One region of the Psychrobacillus sp. FSL K6-2365 genome, then DNA from elsewhere that is predicted to be linked to it. Evidence: a T-box and tRNA genes for the amino acid it is inferred to sense, from the RefSeq annotation. Region 1 holds a T-box; the other holds one or more tRNA genes.

Region 1 (4,438 bases):
ATTTGTAATTCACAAACCATCTCCTGAAAGCGCAGCGGAATGATCCCCGCCTATACAGTCACAACTCTACTCTAAAAGTAATATTATAGAGCTAAGTGCAGCCTATACATTAGGAGTGAAAGTATGCCAGCTATAACAGGCAAGCAGTACATTAATCGGATAGATCAGCTTAAAGCGGAAGTTTGGATAGACGGAAAACCTGTATCAGGGAACATTTCTGAGCATCCTGCATTTAAAGGAATTATAAAAAGTCAGGCTAGATTGTACGATCTTCAGCATGACAAAGACTTAAAAAATGTTCTAACTTATTTATCTCCAACTACAAAAAAATGGGTAGGAATGTCATATTTGCAGCCCAAGACAAAAGAGGATTTAGTGGCAAGACGAGAAATGGTACAGCAATGGGCTAAATCGAATAATGGACTCATGGGAAGAAGTCCGGATTATATGAACACAGTATTAATGGCATTAGCCTCATCAGTTCATTTATTGCGGGACCAAAAGAATTGTTTTCCAGATAATCTACAATCATTTTACGAATATGCAAGAGAAAATGACATCTCTATGACTCATACGTTTATAGAACCACAAGTAAATCGCACACAACTTTATGTGGAACGTTCAGATGAACCTATAGCCGCAAAAATAGTAGGCAAGAACAAAGATGGAATCATTATAAAAGGTGCACGACTACTTGCGACACAAGGTGGAATAACGGATGAACTATTAGTTATTGCAGCAGGGGGGAAAGCAGAAGAAGGTAATAGCTTTGCATTTTCCATACCTTGTAATACAAAAGGTTTAAGGTTCATCGGTAGGGAATCATTTGTTGGAGGAGACTCCAATTTTAACTATCCATTAAGTTCGAAGTACGAAGAAATTGATAGTATTGTAGTATTTGACGATGTTTTAGTTCCCTGGGAGCGTGTATTTTATTATGACAATTTATTTATATCAACTAATTTTATGAAGTCGAGCTCGTTCTTGCCCTTTACGCTTCATCAAGTAGCATCTAGGCAGATTGTGAAAACTGAATTCATATTGGGAATTGTCCAATCTATTATTGAAACAATTAATATTGAAGAATATCAACATGTGCAAGAGAAAGCAACTGAAATAATTATTGCCTTGGAAACGATGAAAGCGTTGGTGTTAAAATCAGAAGCAGAGGCCAAAGTAGACAAAGGCGGATGGATGCAACCAGACAGCACCACATTACAAATTGCTATGAATGTATTTCCACGCATATATCCGCGTTTTAGCGAAATAATTCAGCTCTTAGGTGCCAGTGGATTAATGTCCATCCCAACCGAAAGTGCATTTCAATCGCCTATTAGAAATGATTTAAATCACTACTTACAATCTTGGGAAGACATTGGAAAGGATCGTGTCAAACTTTTCCGATTAGCATGGGATTTAACTATGAGTGCATTTGGTACACGACAAACACTATATGAACGTTTTTTCTTTGGTGATCCTGTTCGTTTGGCAAGTCAGTTATACTTTTCCTATGATACGGAAGAATATGTACAACGAGTGAAAGATATTTTGGAACAATAAATAATTGACACTATCTTCTAATTTTGCTATATTACTATTCAATAAAAGCATATAAATTCGTTGAAGAGAAAGAGTAATGTATCGATTTGTTCCCCAGAGAGCTGACAACTTGGTGAAAGTCAGTGTGCAGGTTATACATGAATATCCTCTCTGAGAAGAAGAGCTGAAGATTTTAGTAAGCTTATCCGGGTGTCTACCGTTAAAAAGAACACGTATGATTTGTACGTTGCTAAGTGCTATTGGATCGGCTCAATAGAATTAGGGTGGTATCGCGGTTAACCCCGTCCCTTTACTTGGGACGGGTTTTTTTGTATGCCTTTTATACAATATATAGGAGGAATAGTGATGAGTGCGCAAGATGTAAAAGAAAGTAAAGTACAAAGGGAACAAAGAATTCGAGAGTATTGGCAAAGCAATAGAACTTTTGAAAAGTCTGTACAAAACCGGGAAGAGAACACTCCATTTGTTTTTTATGAGGGACCACCAACAGCAAATGGCCTACCGCATGTCGGCCACGCATTAGGAAGAACGATTAAAGACGTTGTAGCTCGCTATAAAACTATGCAAGGGTTTAGAGTCGAGCGAAAAGCAGGATGGGACACACATGGTTTACCAGTTGAACTTGGAGTAGAGAAGCAGCTAGGAATATCAGGGAAGCAAGATATTGAAAATTACGGTGTTGAGGATTTTGTTAAGAAGTGCAAGGAAAGTGTATTCACATACGAAAAAATTTGGCGTTCTTTTACCGAAGAACTTGGTTATTGGGTAGACATGGATAACCCATATTTAACATTAAGTAACGAGTATATGGAAAGTGTTTGGAATATTTTAAGTAAGGTTCATCACGATAAACTGCTTTATAAAGGACATCGAGTATCACCTTATTGTCCTAGCTGACAAACATCTTTGAGTTCACATGAAGTGGCACAGGGTTATAAAGATGTAAAGGATCTCTCTGCTACGGTTAAGTTTAAACTCGTAAATGCTGATGAGTACTTTCTTGGTTGGACTACAACACCTTGGACCCTACCAGCAAACGTAGCGCTTGCTATGAATCCTAATCTAGTCTATGTGCGGGCTAAGGTAGAAAGTGAAATATATATACTTGCAAAATCATTAGTTCCTGCTGTGTTAGGAGAAAAAGCTATTGTCCTAAGTGAACATTCAGGAGTCGAATTTGAAGGTGTTCCTTATCTTCCGCCATTCCATTATATAGATATAACAAAAGGGCATATTGTTGTGTTAGCGGATTATGTAACAGAAACGAGTGGTACAGGAATAGTGCATATTGCCCCTGCATATGGTGAGGATGATTATCTAACAGTACAACAAAACGGACTTACTTTCGTAAATGTCGTGGATCAACGAGGGTGTTATACAGAAGTGGTCACAGATTTAGCTGGCCAATTTGTGAAGGACAGTGACGTTGAGATCATTAAGTTATTAGCGAATAACGGCTTATTATTTCATAAGGAGAAATACGAACATAGCTATCCTCATTGTTGGCGTTGTGATTCACCTCTACTTTATTATGCAACGGACAGTTGGTTCATTAAGATGTCAGCATTAAAGGAACAGCTAGTTGAAAATAATGAGTCGGTAAATTGGTATCCTGACCATATTAAAAAAGGGCGTTTTGGGAATTTCTTAGAAAATGTGGTGGATTGGAATATCAGCCGAAATCGTTACTGGGGAACCCCTTTAAACATTTGGATTTGTTCAACCTGTGAATATGAAGTAGCTCCGACTAGTATTACATCTTTAGCAAAACTCGCATCTAAGCCATTGCCTGAAAACTTAGAGTTGCATAAGCCATATATAGATGCAATTCTCTGTACTTGTCCAAAATGTAGTGGGGAAATGTTGCGTACGCCTGAAGTAATCGATGTATGGTTTGATAGCGGATCAATGCCTTTTGCACAGCACCATTATCCATTTGGTGATAATAAACAATTTAACGATCAGTTCCCTGCAGATGTAGTAATAGAAGGAATTGATCAAACTCGAGGATTCTTCTATAGTTTGCTTGCTGTATCAACCCTCTTTACAGGAAAAGCACCTTACAAAAATGTGTTATCACTCGGACATGTATTAGATGAACAAGGTCAAAAAATGTCTAAAAGTAAAGGGAATGCACTAGATCCACTTGATTTAATGCATCAGTATGGTGCCGATGCATTACGCTGGTCATTATTAGTCGATAGTTCTCCATGGAATCCAAAACGTTTTTCGTCAAAGATTGTACAAGAAGCTAGTTCTAAGCTACTCGATACACTTGATAATATTTTTAAATTTTATTCACTATATGCAAATATTGATCAGTTTACCTTCGATAGAACGAAACCTGGTGAACAAACAAAAATGGATCGATGGGTTCTTTCAAGGCTGAATAGTACAGTTCAAAAGGTAACAGAGTTTATGGAAGATTATCAAATTACTCAAGCTACTCGTGAAATTGCTGAATTAGTAGAGGAAGTAAGTAATTGGTATGTTCGTAGATCGAGACAGCGTTTTTGGGCGACAGGTTTTTCTGACGATAAACTTGCAGCATTTAATACTCTATACCAAGTATTAAGTACTGTTAGTAAATTAGTTGCACCGTTTAGTCCATACATCGCAGAGGACATACATTTAAAATTACAAAATGCCAGCGTTCATCTTCAGGACTATCCAAAACATCAAAGTAATTTCATCGATAGAAAATTAGAGGATGATATGAATACTGTATTGAAGATTGTGGAGTTAGGTCGAAGCATCCGAAATTCATATAACTTGAAAGTAAAACAACCACTAGCCGAAATGGTCATTTATACAGTAGTATCCAACGAAAACTTAAAGAAATATGAATCTATTATTCAAGACGAACTAAACATAAAAA
Region 2 (4,438 bases), 1.8 Mb from region 1:
GATTCTCACCCGTCTTTCGCTACTCATACCGGCATTCTCACTTCTAAGCGCTCCACCAGTCCTTCCGGTCTGACTTCAACGCCCTTAGAACGCTCTCCTACCACTGATACCAAAGGTATCAATCCACAGCTTCGGTGATTTGTTTAGCCCCGATACATTTTCGGCGCAGCGTCACTCGACCAGTGAGCTATTACGCACTCTTTAAATGATGGCTGCTTCTAAGCCAACATCCTGGTTGTCTAAGCAACGCCACATCCTTTTCCACTTAACAAATACTTTGGGACCTTAGCTGGTGGTCTGGGCTGTTTCCCTCTTGACTACGGATCTTATCACTCGCAGTCTGACTCCCAAACATAAATCATTGGCATTCGGAGTTTGTCTGAATTCGGTAACCCGGGATGGGCCCCTAGTCCAAACAGTGCTCTACCTCCAAGATTCTAACGTTTGAGGCTAGCCCTAAAGCTATTTCGGAGAGAACCAGCTATCTCCAGGTTCGATTGGAATTTCTCCGCTACCCACACCTCATCCCCGCACTTTTCAACGTGCGTGGGTTCGGACCTCCAGTAAGTGTTACCTTACCTTCATCCTGGACATGGGTAGATCACCTGGTTTCGGGTCTACGACCACATACTCATTCGCCCTATTCAGACTCGCTTTCGCTGCGGCTCCGTCTTCTCAACTTAACCTTGCATGTAATCGTAACTCGCCGGTTCATTCTACAAAAGGCACGCTATCACCCATTAACGGGCTCTAACTACTTGTAGGCACACGGTTTCAGGATCTATTTCACTCCCCTTCCGGGGTGCTTTTCACCTTTCCCTCACGGTACTGGTTCACTATCGGTCACTAGGTAGTATTTAGCCTTGGGAGATGGTCCTCCCGGATTCCGACGGAATTTCACGTGTTCCGCCGTACTCAGGATACACTCAAGAGAGAATGAATTTTGGACTACGGGGCTTTTACCCTATCCTGCGGACCTTTCCAGATCGCTTCGTCTAACTCATTCCTTTGTAACTCTATGTAGAGTGTCCTACAACCCCAAGAGGCAAGCCTCTTGGTTTGGGCTATTCCCGTTTCGCTCGCCGCTACTCAGGGAATCGATTTTTCTTTCTCTTCCTCCAGGTACTTAGATGTTTCAGTTCCCTGGGTGTGTCTCAGATGCGCTATGTATTCACGCAAATGTACTGCTCCATTACGAACAGTGGGTTTCCCCATTCGGAAATCTCCGGATCAAAGCTCACTTACAGCTCCCCGAAGCATATCGGTGTTAGTGCCGTCCTTCGTCGACTCCTAGTGCCAAGGCATTCACCGTGCGCCCTTATTAACTTAACCTAAAAGTTAAAAAGTCTTACACGTCATGATTACGTAAATAATCATAACTTGAATTTCTTGTTGTTTATTGTTTCAATGTCGTTTTATCCAGTTTTCAAAGAACAATGGTTTTGTTCCTTCGCGACAAATAATCGCAGGAGCAAATAAGATAATTTGGTGGAGCCTAGCGGGATCGAACCGCTGACCTCCTGCGTGCAAGGCAGGCGCTCTCCCAGCTGAGCTAAGGCCCCGAAATTTAAAAAGGTATGGTGGGCCTAAATGGACTCGAACCATCGACCTCACGCTTATCAGGCGTGCGCTCTAACCAGCTGAGCTATAGGCCCTCTTTGAATTTCCATATATAATATGAACATTCAAAACTGAACTGCAAAACGTTAAGATACGAATAAAAATTCGTATTCCGATATTATCCTTAGAAAGGAGGTGATCCAGCCGCACCTTCCGATACGGCTACCTTGTTACGACTTCACCCCAATCATCTGTCCCACCTTCGGCGGCTGGCTCCCGTAAGGGTTACCCCACCGACTTCGGGTGTTACAAACTCTCGTGGTGTGACGGGCGGTGTGTACAAGGCCCGGGAACGTATTCACCGTGGCATGCTGATCCACGATTACTAGCGATTCCGGCTTCATGTAGGCGAGTTGCAGCCTACAATCCGAACTGAGAACGGTTTTATGGGATTTGCTCACCCTCGCGGGGTTGCGACCCTCTGTACCGTCCATTGTAGCACGTGTGTAGCCCAGGTCATAAGGGGCATGATGATTTGACGTCATCCCCACCTTCCTCCGGTTTATCACCGGCAGTCACCTTAGAGTGCCCAACTGAATGCTGGCAACTAAGATCAAGGGTTGCGCTCGTTGCGGGACTTAACCCAACATCTCACGACACGAGCTGACGACAACCATGCACCACCTGTCACCGCTGTCCCCGAAGGGAAAAGCCTATCTCTAGGCCGGTCAGCGGGATGTCAAGACCTGGTAAGGTTCTTCGCGTTGCTTCGAATTAAACCACATGCTCCACCGCTTGTGCGGGCCCCCGTCAATTCCTTTGAGTTTCAGTCTTGCGACCGTACTCCCCAGGCGGAGTGCTTAATGCGTTAGCTGCAGCACTAAGGGGCGGAAACCCCCTAACACTTAGCACTCATCGTTTACGGCGTGGACTACCAGGGTATCTAATCCTGTTTGCTCCCCACGCTTTCGCGCCTCAGCGTCAGTTACAGACCAGAAAGCCGCCTTCGCCACTGGTGTTCCTCCAAATCTCTACGCATTTCACCGCTACACTTGGAATTCCGCTTTCCTCTTCTGTACTCAAGTCCCCCAGTTTCCAATGACCTTCCACGGTTGAGCCGTGGGATTTCACATCAGACTTAAAGGACCGCCTGCGCGCGCTTTACGCCCAATAATTCCGGACAACGCTTGCCACCTACGTATTACCGCGGCTGCTGGCACGTAGTTAGCCGTGGCTTTCTAATGAGGTACCGTCAAGGTACGAGCAGTTACTCTCGTACTTGTTCTTCCCTCACAACAGAGTTTTACGATCCGAAAACCTTCTTCACTCACGCGGCATTGCTCCATCAGACTTTCGTCCATTGTGGAAGATTCCCTACTGCTGCCTCCCGTAGGAGTCTGGGCCGTGTCTCAGTCCCAGTGTGGCCGATCACCCTCTCAGGTCGGCTACGCATCGTCGCCTTGGTGAGCCGTTACCTCACCAACTAGCTAATGCGCCGCGGGCCCATCCTGTAGTGACAGCGAGATGCCGTCTTTTAACATCTCCCCATGTGAGGAAATGGATTATTCGGTATTAGCCCCGGTTTCCCGGAGTTATCCCAATCTACAGGGCAGGTTGCCCACGTGTTACTCACCCGTCCGCCGCTAAATCAGAAGAAGCAAGCTTCTTCGTCATTCGCTCGACTTGCATGTATTAGGCATGCCGCCAGCGTTCGTCCTGAGCCAGGATCAAACTCTCCATAATAGTTGGCTTCCGATATGCGGCGCATTTCTTCGTCAACTTCGTTCGCTCAGTCGGTCACGTACGTTAGTACGCTCCCTCTTTCACTCACTTGTTTCCTCGAACTACTTGCATCTCGAAATCCAACAAATAGAACTAGTTTAAAAGCTCATTTTGTTTTGCTGGCATCATCATTTAATGATGTCAAAATTGTTTTGCTATCAGACTAACAAAGTTAGTTGATAAGCTATATTTCTTAACGTTTTGCATGTTCAGTTTTCAATGTTCAATTTGCTGTGTCGTTTTTTGCGACTTCTCTAATTTACCACCGTATCAACCAAGTGTCAAGAAGTTTTTTCAAAAACTTTTTCGTTCTATTTACTTGAAATAGTTTGTATTGCTTTTGACGACGCTTATTATAATAGCACGAAATAAAATCATATGTCAACAATAAAAACGAACAAATTTAATTGTCCGTTTTTATGTGTTGTTTCTACATCCTTACTTTGTAGTATCTGTGCATGATTTCATTGCTTTTTGTTTGTTGTTTTTCAATTAAAATATATCCTTTATCTATTAGAAACTCGATGAAAACCTCTAAATCTACAGAGTAGTTTTTAAGTTCTTCTTGCTCATGAATTTCTTGGATAGTCCAAAACTCTTTTAATCCTAATACTTCTACAATGTGCTGTGCTCCATCCTTTGTACGGGAATGGATTAAGAAATCACTTGCTAGGAATAGAAGTTCTAATCTTTTTTCTAAAGTTTCCTCACTTGAGATTAACTCATCATACAATTTATAAATAGAAGGATCTAATTGCTTTACTTGCTTCCATACCATCACCTCTGGATGCATGCCATTTTCAAAAACAGCAAGTCGAGCCAAATGATGTAAAGAATCTACCATATGATTATAAGCATCTAAATAGTTATGTTGTTCAAAAAATAATTTACCTTCTAAGTATCTTCTTGTTAGTTTAGCAAACTCAATACCCATACGAGCTTTTCTACCATTTATCGGGAACACGTATAGCTCTTGCTTCAAACTTTCCACATATTCATTTCGATCAAATACCACACGACCATTGATCAACCAATCCACCATCTTCGGATTAGTCCCCAATAGTAGCCACTTTCTTAGCTGCTTCTCTGTTATTAT

The links. The T-box of region 1 lies ahead of ileS (isoleucine--tRNA ligase). A T-box ahead of a tRNA ligase gene usually reads a tRNA of that ligase, here a tRNA-Ile.
Region 2: it encodes a tRNA-Ile, which carries the amino acid that the T-box ahead of ileS (isoleucine--tRNA ligase) is inferred to sense. The anticodon was not compared.

Annotation. Positions count from the first base shown of each region.
Region 1 is NZ_JBBOOO010000001.1:1,556,465-1,560,902, forward strand. Features, by position in the region: gene hpaB (4-hydroxyphenylacetate 3-monooxygenase, oxygenase component) at 124-1,560, shown strand; T-box leader at 1,612-1,852, shown strand; partial or broken gene ileS (isoleucine--tRNA ligase) at 1,906-4,438, shown strand, end outside.
Region 2 is NZ_JBBOOO010000001.1:3,320,488-3,324,925, forward strand. Features, by position in the region: rRNA gene MKY29_RS16745 (23S ribosomal RNA) at 1-1,332, opposite strand, end outside; tRNA gene MKY29_RS16750 (tRNA-Ala) at 1,487-1,562, opposite strand; tRNA gene MKY29_RS16755 (tRNA-Ile) at 1,579-1,655, opposite strand; rRNA gene MKY29_RS16760 (16S ribosomal RNA) at 1,749-3,303, opposite strand; gene MKY29_RS16765 (nucleotidyltransferase-like protein) at 3,773-4,438, opposite strand, start outside.